DNA from 2 places in the Bradyrhizobium sp. BEA-2-5 genome. Region 2 is predicted to be linked to the other one. Evidence: riboswitches for the same ligand, from Rfam matches in the RefSeq annotation. Region 2 holds a riboswitch; the other holds the start of a gene.
The links. Region 2 has a riboswitch for S-adenosylmethionine ahead of RX327_RS05435 (homoserine O-acetyltransferase MetX). Riboswitches for the same ligand answer to the same signal wherever they lie in the genome.
Positions count from the first base shown of each region.

Region 1: another riboswitch for S-adenosylmethionine. It lies ahead of RX327_RS36870 (O-succinylhomoserine sulfhydrylase); the one in region 2 lies ahead of RX327_RS05435 (homoserine O-acetyltransferase MetX).

Region 1 is NZ_CP136629.1:7,885,395-7,896,816, forward strand. It holds gene RX327_RS36825 (4-amino-4-deoxy-L-arabinose transferase) at 1-1,183, opposite strand, end outside; gene RX327_RS36830 (methylated-DNA--[protein]-cysteine S-methyltransferase) at 1,262-1,840, shown strand; gene RX327_RS36835 (AraC family transcriptional regulator) at 1,850-2,689, shown strand; gene RX327_RS36840 (VOC family protein) at 2,745-3,104, shown strand; gene RX327_RS36845 (SRPBCC family protein) at 3,232-3,642, shown strand; gene RX327_RS36850 (IS30 family transposase) at 3,996-5,009, shown strand; gene RX327_RS36855 (MATE family efflux transporter) at 5,068-6,510, opposite strand; gene RX327_RS36860 (hypothetical protein) at 6,640-7,689, opposite strand; gene RX327_RS36865 (2'-deoxycytidine 5'-triphosphate deaminase) at 8,273-9,331, opposite strand; SAM riboswitch at 9,514-9,593, shown strand; gene RX327_RS36870 (O-succinylhomoserine sulfhydrylase) at 9,669-10,862, shown strand; gene RX327_RS36875 (SDR family oxidoreductase) at 11,139-11,422, opposite strand, start outside.
Region 2 is NZ_CP136629.1:1,182,708-1,194,129, reverse strand. It holds gene RX327_RS05445 (alpha/beta hydrolase) at 138-1,010, shown strand; gene metW (methionine biosynthesis protein MetW) at 1,026-1,688, opposite strand; gene RX327_RS05435 (homoserine O-acetyltransferase MetX) at 1,685-2,890, opposite strand; SAM riboswitch at 2,975-3,054, opposite strand; gene RX327_RS05430 (chorismate mutase) at 3,229-4,077, shown strand; gene hisC (histidinol-phosphate transaminase) at 4,177-5,274, shown strand; gene RX327_RS05420 (prephenate/arogenate dehydrogenase family protein) at 5,279-6,211, shown strand; gene RX327_RS05415 (VOC family protein) at 6,791-7,225, shown strand; gene RX327_RS05410 (hypothetical protein) at 7,472-8,323, shown strand; partial or broken gene RX327_RS05405 (Bug family tripartite tricarboxylate transporter substrate binding protein) at 8,359-9,349, opposite strand; gene RX327_RS05400 (hypothetical protein) at 9,446-9,955, opposite strand; gene RX327_RS05395 (hypothetical protein) at 10,179-11,422, opposite strand, start outside.

The DNA.
Region 1 (11,422 bases), 1.7 Mb from region 2:
CGGTCACGATCGGCAACGCCCAGCGGCGCCACCCGGGTTTTGCGCGCAGCCATTGCACCCAATCGGCCGATCCCAGCGCCGCGACGATGATGAACAGCGCCACCGACAGGAAGACGAAGCGGTATTCCTTGTGCGCGATCAGGCTGTGGAAGACGAGGTTGACCAGCGCCACGGCCAGCAACAGCGGCGCATGGCGCGCGCCGCGCCAGATCGCGGCGAGCGGCAATACGATCGCCGCCGACCACACGATCAGGAAGTTGACGAGATAGGCCGAAGGGGGCGTCACGCCGAACTCGGTCGCGCGATCGTGCAGCAGGTTTTCCCTGATGTTGCCGATCAGCCAGGCGAACGGCACGGCGCCATGCGCAAGCTCGATCGCGGCGGAGAGCATCAGCGCGGCGAGACCGCCCGCGATCAAGGGAATCAGGTTTCGCCAACGCATCCAGCAGGCGCCGAGCGCAAGCACGGCGATGGCCGGCGCATACTGGAAGCGGCAGACAAAGGCAAAGGCGAGCAACGCGCCGCCGATCGCAAGATGCCGCCGCGACGGACGGCTGGTCACCAGCAGCGCCGCCGGCACGATCAGCGCCGTCGCCAACGGCTCGCCCAATGTGTGCGGCGCGAGCAGGATCAACTCGAACCAGACTGCCGCAGCGAACGCCGCGACGATGGCATGGGTTCGCGAGATCCGTGCACCAAAGAACCAGGCGCTGACCACGATCGACAGTGACGCAGATGCGGCGACCAGGCGCGGCACCAGGAAAGCGCCCTCGCCGCCCGGCGCAATCAAGCCGCCCACCGCGACCGGCCCGGCCAGCAATGTCGGCAGGAACCAGCCGCGAATGCCTTCGCGCCAGTCCCACGTCAAAATGCCGTCATGACCGAGCATCCGCCACGCCGGCTCGAGATATTGAAAGATCTCGTCCGGATACATCACGTTGGGCCAGAGCGCGGCCGCAAGGCGCAGGACCAATGCCAGCAACAACAATGCGAACAGCGGATGAAGACGCCCGGTCGATGTCCCGGCCACGGCGGTGCTGCCGCGCGCCGCATCCGCGCCGGTGCTGGTCATCGTTCCGCCGATCGTACCGTGGAGCAGCATGCTGACGACCAGATAGCGGGCAAAGCCTTTAAGATGCGTGACCGGAGGCTCGCCGGCCCGCGCGCAACCGCGCCACGGCATGCTTAACCGAACGTCAAGATTCCGGATGCGCGCGCCAGCGACGATGTTAAGATCGCGCGCATGGGGGCTGGTGGCGTCATGGCGGGGCGTGGGTACACCATTTTCGACACGGCGATCGGCCGATGCGGTATCGCGTGGGGCGAGCTCGGCGTGGCCGGCGTGCAGCTTCCCGAGCTGCGCGAGATCGAGACCCGCAAGCGACTATTCAAGCTTTATCCTGACGCGCGCGAGATGCGGCCTCCTGAAGAGGTCGCTGTCGCGATCGAGGGCATCGCCGCGACCTTGCGCGGCGGCAATGGTGAGCTTGCCGGCGTTGCGCTCGACATGAGCGGCATTCCGGCATTCAACGCGCGCGTCTATCAGTTTGTCCGCACCATTCCCCGCGGCGAAACCCGGACCTATGACGAGGTGGCGAGCGCCTTGCGCGCGTCCGGCGCGGTCTATTCGGTGGCACAGGCGCTCGGCCGCAATCCCTTCATGCTCATGGTGCCCTGCCACCGGGTGCTCGAGGCGGGCAATTATGCCGACCGGATCTCGCCGAACGGCGGCAGCATCTCGAAGCGGCGGCTGCTCTCGATCGAGGGCGCCCAGCCGACCACCAGCAAGACCCTTTTTGATGTGCTGCTGCCCGTTGCACGACTCCGGCCGCAAGCTTAAATCCCGGGTATGGTCCGAACCACGCTGCTGCAGCGCGATCGCATCACGGTGAACGAGTTTCGCTGTACGGCGGAACCCGGCGACGAGCCGTTCGCCGAGCAGTTCGCCTGCCACTCGGTGTCCTATGTGCGCAGCGGGAGCTTCGGCTGCCATTGCCGCGCCGGTTTCTTCGAGCTGGTGGCAGGCTCGATGTTGGTCGGCGCCCCCGGCGAGGAATACACCTGCACGCATGAGCACGTGTCCGGCGACGTCTGCCTGTCGTTCTTCCTGGACCCGGAGCTGGTCGAGACCATCGGCGACCGCGCGGCGGTCTGGCAGGTCGGCGCGACGCCGCCGCTGCCCGAGCTGATGGTGCTGGGCGAGCTCGCCCAGACGGCAGCAGATGGCAACAGCGACCTCGGTCTCGACGAGATCGGCCAGATCCTCGCCGGCCGCCTTGTCGAGCTGGTGTCCGACCGCAAGGCAAAGCCTCTCACCGCGGGCTTGCGCGACCGCCGCCGCGCGGTCGAGGCCGCGCTGTGGATCGACGACAACTCACACCATCAGATCGACCTCGACGATACCGCGGAGCAGGCCGGCTTGAGCACCTTCCATTTCCTGCGGCTGTTCTCGAGCGTGCTCGGCGTCACCCCGCATCAATATCTGGTGCGTTCGCGGCTGCGGCACGCCGCGCGGCTGCTCGCCGACGACGACATCGCGGTCACCGACATCGCCTATGACGTCGGTTTCGGCGACCTCTCCAATTTCGTGCGCAGCTTCCACCGCGCCGCCGGTGCCTCGCCGCTGAAGTTCCGCCAGGCCTCGCGCGGCGACCGCAAGATTTTCCAAGAACGTCTCGCGCTGCAATAGCTAGGCTGCTCCGGTCCGCGCGTCTTTCGATGCGCTTAGCGACTGGAGATTTCCCATGTACGACCATATCGGATTGCGCGTCGCCGACCTCGACGCCAGTGTCCGCTTCTACACCGCGGTGCTGGCACCACTCGGCTTCGTGCTCTGCTCGCGCGACGACAGCGGTGCCGGCTTCGGCCCGAAGGGCGAGCCCGCGCTCTGGCTGCATCTGCACAAGGGCAAGGCCCAAGGCGGCGCGCACGTTGCGTTCCGCGCGCCGAGCCATGACGCGATCAAGACATTCCATACCGAAGGCCTGAAAGCCGGCGGCAAGGACAACGGCGCGGCGGGCCACCGCAAGGACTACAGCCCGACCTATTATGCGGCGTTCTTGATCGACCCCGACGGCAACAATGTCGAGGCGGTTTCGACCTGAGCCTCAACCCGTCATGGCGAGGCGCGAAGCGACGAAGCAATCCATTCTTGCATACCGCTGTGAGGTGGATTGCCTCGCTTTGCTCGCAATGACGGTCCTTCAAATGCGACAGAAAGGACTCAACCTCATGGCTTCCATTTACAAAGACATCCCGATCGACGCGCCGGCAGATCATGTCTGGGACGCGGTGCGCGATTTCGGCGCGCTGTACCAGCGGCTGGTGCCGGGCTTCGTCACCGACACCAAGCTTGATGGCGACGTTCGCACCGTCAGCTTCGCCAACGGCACCGTGGCCCGCGAGACGCTGGTCGATTGCGACGACAAGCGGCAACGGCTGGTCTATGCGATCAGCAGCGAACGGTTGAAGCAGCATTCCGCCTCGGTGCAGGTGTTCGCCGAGGGCGACGCGCGCTGCCGGGTGGTGTGGATCGCCGACGTGCTGCCGCACGAGGTCGCGCCATACATGGACGCGCAGATGGACCTCGGCGCGGCGGCGATGCAAGCCGCGATGGCCAAATCGGCGAAGAACGCAGCGTAGCAGGGCTAAAGCGCGATGAGATTAAGTTGAATCGTCATCGCGCCTTAGCTCTTTGTTTGAGCATGATCTTTTCGGAAAACCGCTTCGCACTTTTCCGGATCATGCTTTAGCGGCCGGAAACTTTATCACCGTCACTCCCGCGCAAAGGTCGCCTTTGCGCGGCGATAACGGTATGAGAATTGTAGCGAGCGGCCTCCCCACGCCGTCGTTCTGGCGAAAGCCAGGACTCATAACCACCGAATTCGATTGAGCGTGCGATAGTGGCCCCAGCGTCGCATAACAACAAGCGGTTGGGGTAATGGGTCCCCTGAGTTCGCAAACGAAGTGCAACACTTCCTTGAGGAGGTGTTGCCATGGGGCGGACTTACAAGCAGCTCTCTCTGGACGACCGATGCGAGATTGCCTGCCTATCGGCCAATGGCAGCTCGGTCCGGCAAATCGCGGCAGCTCTGGATCGCTCGCCATCAACGGTCTCTCGGGAACTGAGGCGCAATCGGGGGAGCCAGGTCGGCTACAAGCCAAACTATGCCCAGCACCAGATGCGAGCGCGGCGCTGGACGGGCGGACGCCTCGAACGGGAGCCCGGCCTGCGCCGCGCGGTGTTGGAACGCCTTCGCCGGGGCTGGTCGCCCGAGCAGGTCGCCGGCCGGCTGGCCCGCGAGTCCGGGCGCAAGGTGATCTCGCACGAGACCATCTACCGCTTCATCTATGCCCAACTCAGGCGCACCACGGATTTCAACTGGCGGCGCTATCTGCCGCGCGCCAAGAGCAAGCGCGGCCGCCGCGGCAAGAGGGGCGGCAGCCCCGCAAGCTTCATCGAAGGCCGTGTTTCCTTGGCAAATCGGCCGATCGAAGTGGCCGACCGCAGCGTGCCCGGACACTGGGAGGCCGACCTGATGATGTTCTCGAAATACGGTCAGGCCGTGCTGACCGTGCACGAGCGCACCTCGCGTCTGCTGCTCGGCATCCGCCTTGCCAGCAAGGTCGCGCGCGGTGTCGCCCGCCATCTCGTGGGCTTCTTCGCGACCCTGCCACAGGAGCTGCGCCAGACCGTGACCTTCGACAACGGCACCGAGTTCGCCGGTCACCTGGCGCTGCACCGCCTCTCGATCGAGACCTTCTTCTGCGATCCCCACGCCCCCTGGCAGAAGGGCGGCATCGAGAACGCTATCGGCAGGATGCGCCGCTTTATTCCCCGCAAGACCGATCTCGTAACCCTCTCGACCGCCAGATTCCGCCAGTTCATCGCCGCCTACAACAACACCCCGCGCAAATGCCTTGACTACCGCACGCCTGCCGAGGCCTTTGCTCAAGTGTTGCACTTCGAATGTGAATCTACCTCCTGGCTTTCGCCAGGACGACGCTGAATGCATGCACATCCTCTCAGGATGACGGTGTGAGAGCCGAGACGGCACTTTCGGCGGTTCAAGATAGCGCCGGCTGCGGCTCGGCGACCGGCGCCGACTTGCCCCAGCGCGTCAGGATCACGCTGAGGCAGGACAGCACGCCGAGCACGCCCATCGAGGCGGCGGCGAGTGCGAAGAAGCTCTGCGCGCTGGCGCCGTGCGTCGACAGCCACCAGCCGACGGCCGCGATATAGATCAGCCGCGCCGTCTGCGCGAGCACCGGGCCGATCACCTTGGCGGCGCCTTGCGAGGAGAAATACATCGTCGTTGCAAGGCCGAAGAAGGCGTAGAACGGCCCGACGGTCGAGAGATATTGATGGCTCGTCGCGCGCACGTGCGGATCACTGGTGAACAGGTTGACCCAGAGATCGGGGAAGACGGCGATGAAGCTGCCGACCACGCCGACCGCAAGGAACGACACCGTGCCCGCGATCCAGGTGATGCGCCGGGCGCGTGCGATGCGGCCTGCGCCGATCGCCATACCGACCATCGGCACACAGGCGATGCCGAACGAGAACGCGATCGAGGTCAGCAGAAACTCGAGCCGCGCGCCGATGCCGTAACCGGCGAGGATCGCGGTGCCGAACTTCGCCAGCATGTGGGTGAAGATCGAGATCGTCAGCACCGATTGCAGCGGCGAGAAGCAGGCGATGGCGCCGACCTTGAGGATGTCGAAGAACATCGCCCATCGCACGCGCAGCCCCTTGAGTTTCGGCTTCACGCGGGCGCGGCCCGAGAACAGATACCAGCCCATCACGCTGATGCTGATCGAATAGGCGATCAGCGAACCCGCGGCGACGCCGCGCATTCCGAACTGCGGCACCGGTCCGAGACCGAGACCCAGCGTGCCGCCGAGCACGATCTGCCAGGCCGCGGAGTTGAGGATGAGAAATGACGGCAGCTTCATGTTGCCGGTGCCGCGCAGGACACCCGCCATGGTGTTGAGCAACCAGGGCAGCACGGCGCCGCCGAAAAACACCTGCGTGTAGGCGATCGCATGCGTCAGCACGGCGCCGCGGCCGCCAAGCATTTCGAGCACCCTGGGTCCGAAGATCAGCATGCCCAGCATGAAGGTCAAACCAAAGGTCAGGCCGATCAGCATCGCATGCACGGCGAGCGTTCCGGCGCGCTCGCGATCGCCGGCGCCGAGCGCACGCGCGATGGCCGAGGCCACCGCACCGCCCATGGCGCCGCCCGACATCGTCATGGTCAGGATCACGGTCGGAAACACCAACGCCATCGCCGCCAGCGCCTCGACACCGAGCCGGCCGACATAAGAGGTCTCCGCGATCACCACGCAGATGCCGGCCGACAAGCCGATCACGTTCGGCCAGGCGAGGGAGAGCAGCGTGCGCAGGATCGGCCCGTCGGTCAGCGCATTGCGCGCCGGCTTGGTCACCGGCGGCGGCAGCGGCCGCTCTTGTTCGTCAACAGGTATTTCGGCGAGGCCGAGATCGGACATTTCTACTCCCACGCGCGATCTGGGGAGCCGCGCCATGGTGTTTCCCTACCATGGCAACGGCGGAATCCACGTGCGCGGGACGCAAGGGGGGCCTGCGCGATTGCAGGTGAACCCGGATGAACCTTGGCGCTAGCCGATCGACCAGACGAACGGTGCGCCGGCGGTGCTATTCGGCTTCAGATGCACCGGAATATGCCGCCCGCAGCCGGCCGCCAGCCCTTCGAACAGGCCGGTCAGCACGCTGGCGCAGGCCGGATGATAATCGGCGACGTCGGCCATCAGCTTCCAGCCCTGCTGGCGGATTTCGAACTGGCCCTCGGACTCGGTGATGTCAGCGACATCGTCCTGCGACTCGAAGAGAGTGCGCAGGAATGCGGCAAATTCCGTGGTACGGCCACGGCTGCCGCCGAGCGCCTGCGCAACCTCGTCGAAATATTGCATGCCGATCAGCTTGCCCGTGAGATGCAGCAGATAGCCGGCATCCTCCGGACCGAACAGCTGCACCATCACGGGCGCGGCGGTGCGGACATATTCCATGGCGTAGTTGCGATAGGCCTTTTCCAGACGCGGCTTCGGCCAGCTCGCGACCGGCAGCGCCGGCGCGGTCCCGGGATCGAACGGCGGCGCCTCGAGATGGCGCGCGAACACCAGGCGCTGATCGAGCTCGAGCGGATGATCGTATTCGCAATAATAGCCTTCGAGCCCATCCTGGCCATCGACGCTCTGCTTGGTGCAGACGAAGCCGAGCCTGAGATCACCAAGCGCAACGCCGTTGTTGGCGTGCCAGCCACGCAGCATCGCGCGGCTGACCTCGCCCGGCACGCCGCAGATCGCGGTGCCCCTCCAGATCCAGCGCGGCGGCGGATAGCGGATCCAGGCCTTGGCGTCGCTCTCATACATGTATTCGACATGCACGCCGCCGATCCAGTTGGAGAGATAGTGATATTGCGCCGCCGCGACCGCGGGCGGCAGACCTTTAAGCCCGAGCTTCTCGAGCCCGGGCAGGAAACGCTCCTGCTGCTGGCGGCGGAACACACGGAAGACGAATTCCGCAGCATCCGCTGTCCCGCGCCGAGTCACCACGGTGAGGATGAGGCCGGTGAAATAAGCATGATAGAGGTCGGCGACGCCGCGCCACTTCCGCCATTGCGCTTCCTGTGCGCTTTCGCCTGCGGTCATGTTCGCTCCCTGGCTGTTGTTGGCGAGGCGAGCTCGCATGCGCAATCGTAGCCCGGATGGAGCGAAGCGCAATCCGGGGCAGCTCAATGCGCGTATGCAGCGTCCCGGATTTCGCTATGCTTCATCCGGGCTACGGAACACGCGCGCGAAACGGAATTGCACCCGAAATCCTTGGAGAGCTTCTGGAAGTGTGTCATCGGCATAGGCGCGACGCAACCAGACACATATTCGGTGTCATCGCCCGACTTGATCGGGCGATCCAGTATTCCAGAGACAGACGTTGTCGATGGAGAGGCCGCGGCGTACTGGATTCCCCGCTTTCGCGGGGAATGACAACGAGTGGGAAGTCCGAGCTACGGAATTACGCACGCGCGCGAAACTGAAATGTGTCATTCGCCGAAGAGACGGCGCAACCAACACACACTCGGTGTCATCGCCCGACTTGATCGGCGATCCAGTATTCCAGAGACAGTTGTTGTCGATGGAGAAGCCGCGGCGTACTGGATTCCCCGCTTTCGCGGGGAATGACGGCGGAGAATGACGCGAAATCCGGCGCGCGGAATTACACGCGCGCGAAACGGAATTACACCCGAAAATGCTTGCTCAGCTTCAGGCCCTGCGCCTGGTAGTTGGAACCGATGCGCTGGCCGTACATCGCGTCGGGGCGGGCGAGCATCTTTTCATAGACGAGGCGACCGACAATCTGGCCGTGCTCGAGGATGAACGGCACCTCGCGCGAGCGCACCTCAAGCACGGCACGCGAGCCCTGGCCGCCGGCGCCGGCATAGCCGAAGCCGGGATCGAAGAATCCGGCATAGTGCACGCGGAACTCGCCCACCAAGGGATCGAACGGCACCATCTCCGCGGCGTAGTCGGGCGGCACCTGCACAGCTTCCTTGGAGGCGAGGATGTAGAACTCGCCGGGATCGAGGATGAGGCTGCCGTCGGGGCGGGCCGAGATCGGCTCCCAGAAGTCTTCGACCGCGTAGCCGGAGCGGCGATCGACGTCGACGACACCGGTGTGGCGCTTGGCGCGATAGCCGACGAAGCCGCTCGCCTTCTCGCCGGAGAGGTCGACGGAGACGGCGACGCCGCCGGAGAGGTCGGCATCGTCGATGTCGACGAGGCGCTCGGCGGCATGCAGCGTCTCGAGCTCGTCGGCGGTCAACGTCGCCTCGCCGATCCGGAAGCGGACCTGGCTGAGGCGCGAGCCCTCGCGCACCAGCACCGGAAAGGTCTTCGGGCTGATCTCGGCATAGAGCGGGCCATGATAGCCGGCGCCGATCATGTCGAAGCGGCGGGTGCCGTCGGCGATCACGCGGGTGAAGACGTCGAGCCGGCCGGTCGAGCTCTTGGGGTTGGCTGCCGCGACGATTTCCGGCGGCAGCGCCAGGCTTTCCAGCAGCGGCACGATGTACACGCAGTTGGTCTCCAGCACCGCGCCGTCGGCGAGGCTGAACTCGTGCAGCTTCAATTCATCGATGCGTTCGGCGACCGTGGCGCCGGGACCGGGCAGGAAGCTCGCGCGGACGCGATAGGCGATATCGCCGAGGCGCAGATCGAGGCTTGCCGGCTGGATCTGGCTCTCGACAAAGTCGTATTCGGGCAGGATGAGCCCCGCTTCCGCCATCGCCGCGATCATGCGGTCGGGCAGGATACCATTGGATTCATCTTCCAGCGTGAACGACACGATGCGGTCCCTCGGCGATCCCTCGAGATGGCCCAAAAATCATACTCCAGGCGGCCATCAAGCCCCAAAATATGGGCTTTTACGGGTTATCCGATGACCGTCTTGACGGAAAGGGCGCGAGGGAATATGAGCATCACTTATCCCGTGGTGATTTGAGCCGGCCGGCTTGCAGCCACGTTAAATAAGTCGCTAAACAGGCCGGGGACCTCTGTGATCCCGGCCAGTGGAGATATCCAGGCCGGTTTTTTTGTGACCGTTCTCCAGAGGAAATGGCCACCTCGGAGGTCACATGTCTGAATCTGAAACCACGGCCCGCTTTCGTCCCGAAACCCGCTTGGTCCATTCCGGGACCCTGCGCTCGCAATTTGGCGAGACGTCGGAGGCGCTGTTCCTCACCCAAGGCTACGTCTACAACAGCGCCGAGGAGTGCGAGGCGCGGTTCAAGGGCGAGGATCCCGGCTTCATCTATTCGCGCTACTCCAACCCCACCATCGCGATGTTCGAGCGCCGCATGATCGAGCTCGAAGGCGCCGAAGCCGCCCGCTCGGCGGCGACCGGCATGGCCGCGGTGACGACCGCGATCCTCGCACCGCTCAAGGCCGGCGATCACGTCGTGGCTTCGCGCGCCCTGTTCGGCTCGTGCCTCTACGTCATCCAGGACTTGTTGCCGCGCTACGGCATCGAGACCACGCTGGTCGACGGGCTCGATCTCGACCAATGGCAGCGCGCGCTGAAGCCCAACACGAAAACGTTCTTCCTGGAGAGCCCGACCAACCCGACCCTCGACGTGCTGGACATCCCCGGGATCGCCGAGATCGCGCACAGGGGTGGCGCGCGGCTCGTGGTCGACAACGTGTTCGCCACTCCGATCTGGCAGAGCCCGCTCGCGCTAGGGGCCGACGTGGTCGTCTATTCCGCGACCAAGCATATCGACGGCCAGGGCCGGTGCCTGGGCGGCATCATCCTGTCGTCGGAAGCCTTCATCGCTGAGCACATCCACAATTTCATGCGCCAGACCGGCCCCTCGATCTCTCCGTTCAATGCCTGGGTCCTGCTCAAGGGCCTGGAGACGCTGGGCGTGCGTGTGCGCGCGCAGACCGAGACTGCAGCGCGCATTGCCGAGGTGCTGGCGAGCCATCCGAAGATCTCGCGGCTGGTCTATCCCGGCCGCGCCGATCATCCGCAGGCAGCTTTGGTGAAGAAGCAGATGCGCGGGGGCTCGACCCTGGTCGGCTTCGAGGTCAAGGGCGGCAAGGCCGGCGCCTTCCGCTGCCTCAACGCGCTGAAGATCTCGCGGATCTCGAACAATCTCGGCGACGCCAAGAGCCTCGTCACGCATCCGGCGACGACGACGCATCAGCGCCTGAAGCCGGAGGACCGTGCCGCGCTCGGGATCAGCGAGGGGTTCATTCGCTTCTCCGCGGGGCTCGAACATGCCGACGATCTGATCGAGGACTTCGAGCGCGCGCTGGAGCAGGTTTGAGGCAAACGCCTCTCGCGGGCGGCGTGCGCCGTTCTTTCGGCGTCGTCGTGGCCGGGCTTGTCCCGGCCATCCACGTCTTGCTCGCAGCAACCGCCAAAGACGTGGATGCCCGGCACGAGGCCGGGCATGACGAGATCGTGGGACGATTGCGCGCTATCTCTTAAAGCGCGATGAGATTAGGTTGAATCGTCATCGCGCCTTAGCTCTTTGTTTGAGCATGATCTTTTCGGAAAACCGCTTCGCACTTTTCCGGATCATGCTTTAGAGCGATTGACCTTACGTCGCGGCCGTCGTGACGCCGCCGTCGATGACGATGGTCTGGCCGGTCATGAAGCTCGATGCGTCCGAGGCGAGGTAGGCGACCGCGCCGGCGATTTCGTCGGGCTCGCCGATGCGGCGGAGCGGGGTGGTGGCGGTGCGGCGCTTCAGATTGGCTTCGTCTTCCCACAGCGCGCGGGCGAAGTCGGTCTTGACCAGGCCGGGCGCGATGCAGTTGACGCGCACGCCTTTCGGGCCCCATTCGCCCGCGAGCGAACGGCACAGCGCGAAATCGGCGGCTT
Region 2 (11,422 bases):
ATTTCATGCGGCACTGCGGGAATAATTTCTGGGTCATTCCGCGATGATTCGATGACGAGAAAAGAACCGGAACTGCCGCATTGCGGCCTTGAAAATTAACTGCAAATCTGGAGGCGGCCAACGAGAGGAGAATTTCAATGCCCTACGCCACGACGAAAGATCATGTCCGTCTTTATTTCGAAGAAGCGGGTAGCGGCACGCCGATCATCTTCCTGCACGAGTTCGCGGCCGACTACACCAATTGGGAGCCGCAGATGCGCTACTTCTCGCGCGGCCATCGCTGCATCGCCTACTCGGCGCGCGGCTACACGCCTTCCGATGTGCCGCCGAGCGCCGACGTCTACACCTACACGCATTTCTACACTGATGCGCTCGCGGTGCTCGACCATCTCGGCATCGAGCACGCGCATCTCGTCGGCCTGTCGATGGGCGCCTATTCGTCGCTCCAGATCGGGCTCAACGCCCCGCAGCGCGCGTTGTCGATGACGCTCGCCGGCGTCGGCTCCGGCTCCAGCCTCGAGCATCTCGATGCCTTCCGCGCGCAATGCCGCGCCAATGCCGAGCAGTTCGAGACATCAGGCTCCGCCGAGGTCGCAAAGGTCACGCGCGAGGCGCCGAGCCGAATTTCCTTCCTGGTGAAAGACCCGCGCGGCCACGCCGATTTCTATGCCGCGCTGGCACGGCACGACGCCAAGGGTTCGGCGCGCACGATGCGCGGCTTCCAGGGCGGCAGGCCCTCGATCTACACCATGACCGACGCCATCAAGCGCGCCGCGACGCCGGCGCTGATCCTGTGCGGCGACGAGGACGACAATTGCATCGCCCCCAGCATGTTCCTGAAGCAGCATTTGCCGGCCGCCGGGCTCTCCTTCTTTCCGAAGTCGGGCCACGTGCTCAACCTCGAAGAGCCCGCGCTGTTCAACGAGAGCGTGGAGCGATTCGTCACGCTGGTGGAAGCCGGACGCTGGCCGGTGCGCGATCCGCGGTCGCTGGTGGCGGCGCCGGTTTGACGCGCCACCCACCGATTACTTGCCCCCACCCCGGCTCAGCAGGAACACCGCCTGTTCGCCGAACATGTTCCACACCCACCAGGGCAGGTTCAGCGGCACCGGGCGGCCGTAGAGATCGAGCGCGATGGAGCGCTCCATCTTGACGTTGATCTCGTCGCAGAGCTCTACGAAATCCTTGATGGTACAGAAATGGATGTTGGCGGTGTCGTACCAGGTCGCCGGCAGGTTCTCCGTGCGCGGCATGTGGCCACCGACCAGGAGTTGCAGCCGCATCTTCCAGAAGCCGAAGTTCGGGAACGAGACGATGGCCCGGCGGCCGATGCGCAGCAGGTTCTCCAGCACCACACGCGGCTGCCGCGTCGCCTGCAGCGTCTGCGACAGGATCACGTAGTCGAAGGCGTCGTCGGGATAGTTGACGAGGTCGGTGTCGGCGTCGCCCTGCACCACCGCGAGCCCCTTGGCAACGCAGCGGTTGACGCCTTCGCGCGACAGCTCGATGCCGCGCCCGTCGATGCCGCGGGTCTCAAGCAGCTGAAGCAGGTCGCCCTCGCCGCAGCCGACGTCGAGCACCTTCGAGCCCGGCTTGACCATCTCGGCGACTAGCAGATGATCGGTGCGATAGCCGCCGGTCCGCTCCGGCGCGACGCCCGGCAAGGGCAATGTCTGCTGCATGCTCATGACTGGCCGCCATCCTTCAGTCCGCGCGCCTTGCCTGCGGCCAGCAGGAAGGCGCGGGAGATGTCGAAGAATTCGGGCACGTCGAGCAGGAAGGCGTCGTGGCCGCGATCGGTTTCAATCTCCGCGAACGACACCCGCGCACTCGACGCGTTCAGCGCGTGCACCAGCGCGCGCGATTCCGAGGTCGGGAACAGCCAGTCGCTGGTGAAGGAGACCACGCAGAAGCGGGTCTGGATTCCCGCAAACGCCTTCGCCAGCACGCCGCCATGGTCGGCCGCGATGTCGAAATAGTCCATCGCGCGCGTCAGATAGAGATAGGAGTTGGCGTCGAAGCGCTCGACGAAGGACGAGCCCTGGTAACGCAGATAGCTCTCGACCTGGAAATCCGCGTCGAACGAGAAGGTCGGCAGCTCGCGGTCCTGCATGCGCCGGCCGAACTTGCGATGCAGCGCCGCGTCCGAGAGATAGGTGATGTGCGCCGCCATCCGCGCCACCGCGAGCCCGCGATGCGGATGGATGCCGCGATCGGCATAGCCGCCGCCGTGCCAATCGGGGTCGGCCATCACGGCCTGGCGCCCGAGTTCGTGGAAGGCGATGTTCTGCGCCGAGTGCCGCGTCGCGCAGGCAATCGCCAGCGCGGAGAACACGCGGGCGGGATAGGCCGAGGTCCATTGCAGCACCTGCATGCCGCCCATCGAGCCGCCGACGACGGCAAACAGCGTGTCGATGCCGAGCCGGTCGATCAGCATCGCCTGCGCGCGCACCATGTCGGGGATGGTGATGACGGGGAAATCCAGGCCCCAGACCTTGCCGGTGGCGGGATTGATCGACGCCGGCCCGGTCGAGCCCATGCAGCCGCCGATCACGTTGGAGCAGATGATGAAGTAGTGCTTGGGATCGATGGGCCGGCCGGGACCGACCAGCGTCTCCCACCAGCCGGGCTTGCCGGTGACGGGATGCACATTGGCGACGTGCTGGTCGCCGGTCAGCGCATGGCAGATCAGAACGGCGTTGGAGCGATCGGCGTTGAGTTCGCCATAGGTCTGGTAGGCGATCTGGAACGGGCTGAGATCGACGCCGCAATCGAGCCTGAGCGGCTGGTCCATCCCGAACTTCGCCACCAGTGACGACGGATGGTCGGCCTCATGGGCGCGATCATCGCTCGGGGTTTGTGGGCTCGGTATCGGACGCACGTTGCTCATCTAGGCGACCCTGCCTCCGCGCGGGAGGGCTCGACGGACCTCAGGCCATGAAAAACCCGGCCTGAACGATAGGTTCGGCCGGGATCGGAAGCGTCCCCGGCCTGTTTAGCGAGTTTTTTAACGTGGCTGCAAGCCGGCCGGCTCAAATGACCACGGGACGCAGGGAACGTAGTCCCCACGCCCCCCGCCGTCAAGACAGCCCTTTCCACGGCCGATTGGTTAACCGAATGCGCAAGGCACGCCTGCGACGTTTCTCTTTGCTTTCGCTGCCCGTCTTTCCTAATCAGGGACCCTGTCCGACGCGGCAACGGGCCGCCCCGACGACAAGGTTTGAGAGCATGTCCAACCGACCCCCGTCGCCGCCATCGCTGCAGGAACTGCGCAAGGAGATCGACGCGATCGACGAGAGCATGCATCGCCTGTTGATGCAGCGCGGCGACATCATCGACCGCCTGATCCAGGTGAAGCAGACCCAGGAGGTCGGCTCGGCGTTCCGCCCGGCGCGCGAGGCCGACATGATGCGCCACCTCGTGCAGCGCCATCGCGGCATCCTGCCGCTCGACACGGTCGAGAGCATCTGGCGCGTCATCATCTCGACCTTCACCTATGTGCAGGCGCCGTTCTCCGTGCATGCCGACATCTCGGTGAGCGAGCCTGCAATGCGCGATTCCGCGCGCTTCCATTTCGGCTTTACGGTGCCTTACGTCGCGCATTTCAGCGCGCAGGCCGCGGTCGAAGCGGCGGCGAAATCCAAGGGCGACCTGGCGCTCGTCTCGGCGACCTCCAGCCGCACGCCGTGGTGGCTCTCGCTGGAGGCAGCTGGCGCGCCGAAGATCATCGCGCGGATGCCCTTCGTCGAGCGCGCCGACCATCCCGCCGCGCTGCCGGTGTTCGTGATCTCGCGGGTCGCCGACGACGCAATGGTCACCGAAGTGCAGACCTGGAGCGTGCGCGTCTCCGGCTGGAACGCCGATGTCGCCCGGGCGCTGGCGCCGCTCGCCGAGATCGTCGCGGTCCCCGACACCGCCTTCGACGGCGCGGCGCTCCTGGTCTCGGTCACCGGACACGATTTCGAGGCCATCAAGCTCGCCCTGATCGAGGCGGGGGCCTCGGTACGCTCCACGGCTCTCGTCGGCAGCCACGCAACGCGCTATACGGTGCCCTCTAACGGATCGGCCAGGACCTGAGGTAAGAGCCAGCCGTCTGTCCAGGCTTTTGTTTTGACGCGTTTTCTTCACGCGAACCGGTAGCCACTTCGCTCGAAAACGCTCTGTTCGGAGTTGAAGATGTCCCGCCCCGTGCCGAATCCCGGCATTCTCGATATTGCGCCCTACACCCCCGGCAAGAGCCCGGTGCCGGAGCCGGGCCGCAAGGTGTTCAAGCTCTCGGCCAACGAGACGCCGTTCGGCCCCTCGCCCAAGGCGATCGAGGCGTTCAAGCGCGTGGCGGATCATCTGGAGGACTATCCGGAAGGCACCTCGCGCGTGCTGCGCGAGGCGATCGGCCGTTCTTTCGGGCTCGATCCCAACCGCATCATCTGCGGCGCCGGTTCGGACGAGATCCTCAACCTGCTCGCCCACACCTATCTCAGCCACGGCGACGAGGCGATCTCCACCACGCACGGCTTCCTGGTCTACCCGATCGCGACCATGGCGGTCGGCGCCAAGAACGTCGTCGCGCAGGAGACCAACCTCACCGCTGACGTCGACGCCATCCTGAAGGCCGTGACGCCGCGCACCAAGCTGGTCTGGCTCGCCAACCCCAACAATCCGACCGGCACCTACCTGCCGTTCGACGAGGTCAAGCGGCTGCGCGCCGGCCTGCCCTCGCACGTGCTGCTGGTGCTCGACGCCGCCTATTCCGACTACGTCTCGCGCAACGATTACGAGATGGGAATCGAGCTCGTCGCCACCACCGAGAACACGGTGGTGACGCACACCTTCTCCAAGATCCACGGCCTGGCTGCGCTGCGCATCGGCTGGATGTTCGGCCCCGAGCACATCATCGACGCGATCAACCGCATCCGCGGCCCCTTCAACGTGTCGACGCCGGCGATGTATGCCGCGGTCGCCGCGATCGAGGACACCGCGCATGTGCAGATGTCGCGGACCCACACCGAACACTGGCGCAACCGGCTCACCGAGGAGATCGGCAAGCTCGGACTGAAGGTGACGCCGAGCGTCGCCAATTTCGTGCTGATCCACTTCCCGACCGACAAGGGCAAGACCGCTGACGACGCCGACGCCTTCCTGACCAAGCGGGGCCTCGTGCTGCGCGCGCTGAAGAATTACGGCCTTCCGCATGCGCTGCGCATGACCATCGGCACCGAGGAGGCCAACCGTCTCGTGATCGAGGGGCTGCGCGACTTCCTGGCCGGAAAGTGACATCGTGACCACGGCTCCGCTCTTCAAACACATCGCGCTGATCGGCTTCGGCCTGATCGGCGGCTCGATCGCGCGCGCTGCGAAGCTCCAGGGCCTGGCCGGCGAGATCGTCACCACTGCGCGCTCGGAGAAGACACGCGCGCGGGTCGCCGAGCTCGGCATCGTCGATCAGGTCGTGGCGACCAATGCGGAGGCCGTGAAGGATGCCGATCTCGTCATCCTCTGCATTCCCGTCGGCGCCTGCGGTGCGGTGGCGCTGGAGATCGCCGCGCATCTGAAGCCGGGCGCGATCATCTCCGACGTCGGCTCGGTCAAGGGCGCGGTGGTCAGGGACATGGCCCCGCATCTGCCGAAAGGCATTCATTTCGTGCCGGCGCATCCGGTCGCAGGCACCGAGCATTCGGGCCCGGATTCGGGATTTGCCGAGCTCTTCATCAACCGCTGGTGCATCCTGACGCCGCCGGAAGGCACCGAGACGGCGGCCACGGAGCATCTGCGCGCGTTCTGGGCGGCGATGGGCGCCAAGGTCGAGATCATGACGCCGGATCATCACGATCTCGTGCTCGCGATCACCAGCCACCTGCCGCATCTGATCGCCTACACCATCGTCGGCACCGCCGACGAGCTGGCGCAGGTGACGGAATCCGAGGTGATCAAATTCTCCGCCGGCGGTTTTCGCGATTTCACCCGTATCGCCGCGTCCGACCCGACGATGTGGCGCGACGTCTTCCTCGCCAACAAGGAAGCCGTGCTGGAGATGCTCGGCACCTTCACCGAGGATCTCGCCAAGCTCACCCGCGCGATCCGGCGCGGCGACGGCGAGGCGCTGTTCGATCACTTCACCCGCACACGCGCCATCCGCCGCGGCATCGTCGAGATCGGCCAGGATTCGGCCGCACCCGATTTCGGCCGGCCGCACGCGAATTTGGAGAAGTAGCGATCAAGCACGCGGCATTCTCCACTTCGTCGTCCTGGCGAAAGCCAGGACCCATAACCACCGCAATTGATTGGGAACGGGATCATGGCCTCAGCGTCGCGCAACAATTGAGATTCGGGGTAATGGGTCCTGGCTTTCGCCAGGACGACGATGAGGATGGGTCTCGATTCAAGATGACAAACATCACCCGCGAAAGCGAAAGCGGGTGATCCAGTAGAGTAGCCCGGGGTCCTGTCCATTCGTCGTCCCGGCGCAGGCCGGGACGACGCAGAGTGTGTTGCGCTGCTTGTGGCCATAATTTCGCGTTCTCGCGACGTGATTTGTCCGAGCTTTGCATCTCGTTTCGCCTCTCTTGATCAGAGGGCGCAGAGCGCAGCGAAACCCATCATCGGCGTCCGCGGGTGTAATCGATGGGGTTTCGCTTCGCTCTACCCATCCTACAATCTGTACTCATGCTACAATTGGAGTTGCCCGTCCGGTTGCTTTGCCGCAGGGCCGACCCGCCTACCGGCAGATCGAACGAGCTGGTAGCCTCGCAGGAGGCAAGCCGGCGCGGCGCCGATGACAGGGAGCGATCAGATGATACTCAGTCCGGATCATGTGACTATCGCAGTGGCAGATGCTGGCCCAGCGATCGCCTTCTTCGCACTGCTCGGCTTCAGGAAGACTCACGTCGCGACCATCGACGGCGGCATTCCCGCCCGGTACATGGGCATGCCGGCCATGAGAGCGCAGCACATCACCCTCGCACTCGAGGGAGCGGATTTCGAAATCCAGCTGCTTCAGTTCGACCCGCCCCCGGGGACCGATCCGGGGGTACACCCGACCAATCTGCGAAAGCTGGGCTTCAATCACCTCGCCTTCCGCGTCGACGACATCGAGGCGGCCACCGCGCACCTGGTGGCCAATGGTGTGACCATGCTGAGCGAGGAGATGGACTACATCAGCCGGAAGCTCCGGCTGTTCGAGGGCCCGGAGGGCATCACCTTCGAGTTGGTGGAGCGGGACGCCTGAGACTACGCTGGCCAGGGCCGTTTGCATGGCCCCAAGCGGCGCGGAATGATGTCGGCCTTTGACTCGTGCGGACCCGGCCTCCGGCTAGCCCGGGCCGGTATCCCGCCCCATTATCAGGGGACCTCGGGCGCGCTATCATCCGGCCATTCTTTGGACAAGACTGAAGGGAGTGCTGGAGGCTGGTCGCCCCTGACGGATAGCCGAGTCGGCACTCTTGGGTGACATTGGACGGAAAGGGACACGTTAATGAACTCCACACCCACTCCGAACCCAGTTGGATCGAACGATAGCCTGAGCGCGCGCGCCGACGAAAGACTCGCGGAAGCCCAAAAGCAGATTGCGCGCGCCGATGAAGAACTCACGCGCTTGAGTGAACAGCTCGCAAGAATGGAGCGCGATGCCGCGTCCCACCCTCCGGCGCAGCCAAACCCGCCCTCGGTCGGACCCAACCCTGCTTCTTCCGGGCCGAGTCCTGCTTCTTCCATACCTGGCTCGCAATCGCCGCCGGGAAGACCGATATTCCGAGCCCTCACCGGCTTGTCGGTGGCAGCATGTATCGTTGTCGCGGCCCTGGCTTTGCAATCGTCATATGGCGGGGAAGCCAAGCTGCTTGTCGCCCGTTGGGCGCCGCAGCTCGTTTCAACTCCAGCATTGCCGCCGGATGATCCGCAGCCTCCGGCGCAGCCGGCTCCACCTGCCGTTCAGGTCGCCGCGGCGGACGCCGCTCCGCCCCAAGCGACGCCGTTGCCTCAGACCGCACCACCGCAGGACGCCGTGCCGACAGCCAACACAGCCCTTCCCGATCAGACGCAGCTGCTGCAGACGATCGCACGCGACCTCGCGAATGTTGAGCGAAACATCGAGCAACTAAAGGCGAACCAGCAACAGATGGCCCGCGAGAGCTCCAAAGCCATTGAGGAACTCAAGGCGAGCCAGGAAGAAATGAAACGGGCGCTCGCGAAGGCTTCCGAGCAGAAGGCGTCACCGCCTCCGGCGCAGCCGGCCCCGGCCGCCCGCAAGCCCGAGCGGACGTCTATCCCGCCATACGCAAGAGCGCGGCCTCGTATCCCGAGCGAGTGGTTCTACGACGAATGGTGACCGTCGATCCAGCCATCCTTCCGTTCCGGATCGCTTCAAGCCGGCGGCAGGCCGAGTGACTGCGCGGCCTCCATCCAGACCGGCAATTCGCGCTGATACAGCGCATTGCTGTCCTTGAAGCCGATCGCGGACTCGAGCACGAAAGTCGCGAGAACCTCCTTCACCTTCGCATCGCCGTTGGCGGCGACACAGAGCTCGGCGAGGCGATCGACCACCGGCTGCGGCGTCGCCTTCGGCACGGCCCAGCCGGTGAACCCGCTCACGGTGAAGAATTTCGACGTCGCGCCCTGTTCGGGCAACGTCTTCACGTTCGGGATCGCGTCGACCTTCTTCGAATGCACGGCGAAGACGGTGCCGCGGTCGCTTTGCAGGACCGACTGCGCGGCTGTGTAGCTGCCCATGGCGGCATCGAGCGTACCTTCGAGCATGCCCGTCCACATCGGCGCTTCGCCGCGATAATGGATCGGCTCGATGTTGAGGCCGTACTGCTTGTTGAGCTCGTTGATCGTCATGTGCGGGGCCGAGCCCGCGCTGTAGGTGCCGAAGTTCACCTTGCCGCTCTTGCGCGCGAAGGCGACGAAATCCTCCAGCGTCTTGACCCCGGTTTTCGGGTTCGCCACCAGCAGCAGGCCGGCGCCGGGAATGACGCTGACGAGCGTCAGATCCTTGTCCATGTCGTAGCCGGGATTTTTCATCACCACCCGATTCATGATGTAGGTGGTCGAGATCGAGCACAGGATGGTGTGGCCGTCGGGCTCGGCGCGGGCGACCTCGGCCGTGCCGATCGCGCCGGAGGCGCCGGGCTTGTTCTCGACGACGACGGTCTTGCCCGACTTGCCTTGCGATGAATTCGCCGAAGGCCCGCGCCAAAAGATCGGTCTGCCCGCCGGCGGGGTAGGTGCAGATCATGCGGATTTGCCGCGAGGGCCACGCAGCTTGCGCCGAGGCTCCGCGTGACAGGAAGGGCATCGCGGCGGCCGCGGCTCCGGCAGCGATGACGTGACGGCGGCTGAATTTCGCTGGCATGAGGTCCCTCCCCGATTTTTTGGTGAGGGTATCGCATCGGCCAGTCGCAGCTACGGGACAGATTGGCGCAGCGGGGCCGCAGGTCTACGACCGTGCTCACCGTCGCAGCCGCTGATCCCGGATCGGCCCCGCCGAGATCGCCGCGGTCTTCTGCGCCGGCCGCTGACGGCCGACGAGACCAGCGGTTGCCAGCATGATGCCGCCGCCGAACCACCAGGTGCCGATCACGAATTCCCAGGCGCGCGGCGGAATCTCGTCGAACACGATGCCATAGACCGACACCAGCGCAGCCAGCGCGGCGAGGAAGATGCCGCCTGCGCTCGTCAGCTCGGCGGCATCGATGCGCCCCGTGCCGCGCATCACCGGCTTGGGAACATCGATGCCGAGATAGAAGCCGACTGCCCCGATCACGATCGTCGTCGCGACGAAGAACAGCGTGCCGAAGACAGCGACATGGCCCTTGGCGAGCTGGGCGGCGACGAAGGTGCCGGCCATGGCACCGGCCATCGCGAGGCCAGTTCGCTGCAGCACATGCGCGGCGCGGCTGACCATCATCAATTCGCGCGCGATCACGGCCCTCCGCTTCGGTCTGGTCACGATCCTCATCTGACCTCTCCCTCCTCGCTGGTGATGAATCTAGACTGAGACGGCACCGCGAACTCTATTCACCTCTCCCATCGGGAGAGGTCGATTTGCGCAGCAAATCGGGTGAGGGGGCGCAGGTCCCACGAGAGAGAGTAACCCCTCACCCGGCGCTACGCGCCGACCTCTCCCGATGGGAGAGGTGAGCTGCCGTTGCCGCTCCAGCTCAACCTGATCTCCTCACGCCCTAGAACGGGTAGTAGCGGATCTGGGTCATGACGATGTGGTCGTCGGTCTTCGGCGCGCCGCCGACACCCTGGAAGGCGAAGCGCTGGGTGTAGGAATATTGCGCGCCGGCCTTGATGGTGCCGTAGGAGCCCTTGAAGATCGTGTCGTAGAAGCCCGCGGTGTACTGCCTCACCTCCGAAGTGTTGCCGTTACAGGTCGCGGCCGGCGAGTTCTCGATGTTGCAGCCGAGATTGTTGTAGAGCGGATTGCCGTAGCCGAACGGCACCGTGCCGACATCGGAGAAGGTCGCCCTGGTCTTTTCGAGCCCGGCATAGGCGTAGAGATCGAGCGACGGCGTCGTGTGCCAGACCGAGCCGACCAGGAAGGCCGTGATCGGCAGCGGCTGGATCGAGCCGTCCTGGCGCACGGTCGCATCCGGGAATGGCGTTGCGGTGAAGCGGCCCAGCGCACCGTAAGAGGCGGAAGCCTGCACCTCGAGCAGCTTCGGCACGATCTCGGCCGAGAGGTGGCCGCCGAAGCTCACCGTGTTGACGTCGTGATTGGCGAAGTTGAAGCGATCATAGAAGTCGCGGTAGAGCGCCCACGCCTCGACGTGCAGCTTGTAGGGCCCGAGCCGCGGATCCCACGCGCCCTTCACGGTGAAATCCGGAACGTGGTTGAGGCTGACATTGTTCAGGCTGTTGAAGAAGCTGCCGCCCGGACCGGTGAGATTGACCAGCAGGTTCGGGTTGAGCACGCCCTGCGGGCCAACCGCCGGCGTGCCGACCAGCGGATTGTTGCCGCCGAAAAAGGATGTCTGCGGGTTCTCCGCCGAGACCGCGAGCTTGAACTCCGGCCCGATATCCTGCCAGACCCGGACGCCTGGTTGACGCGCGCCGAGAAAGCCCGGCACCAGTTCGAAATCGATCACGCCCGGCGTATCGGCGCCTCGCGGATCGATGCCCGCCTTGCTTGGCGTGTTCAGCGACCATGATTGGCCGGCCAGGACATGCAAGCCGAGATCGCTGCGGTCGATCTCGATGCTGGCCTGCCGCAGCCGCGGATTGAACGAATTGGTCGCGACCGAATTGGCGGTCTGCGCCGCGCCCTCGAAGTCGAGCTCGCCATAGCCGGCGACGTGGATGTTCTCCGTGGCATTGGCTTCGGCGAGCACCGAGAAGCGGGTCTGGCGCGCGGTGAAGCGCGACTCGCCGGTGTTGTAGTTTTTGCTCTGCGGGAACGGGATGAAGTTGTAGACTGACC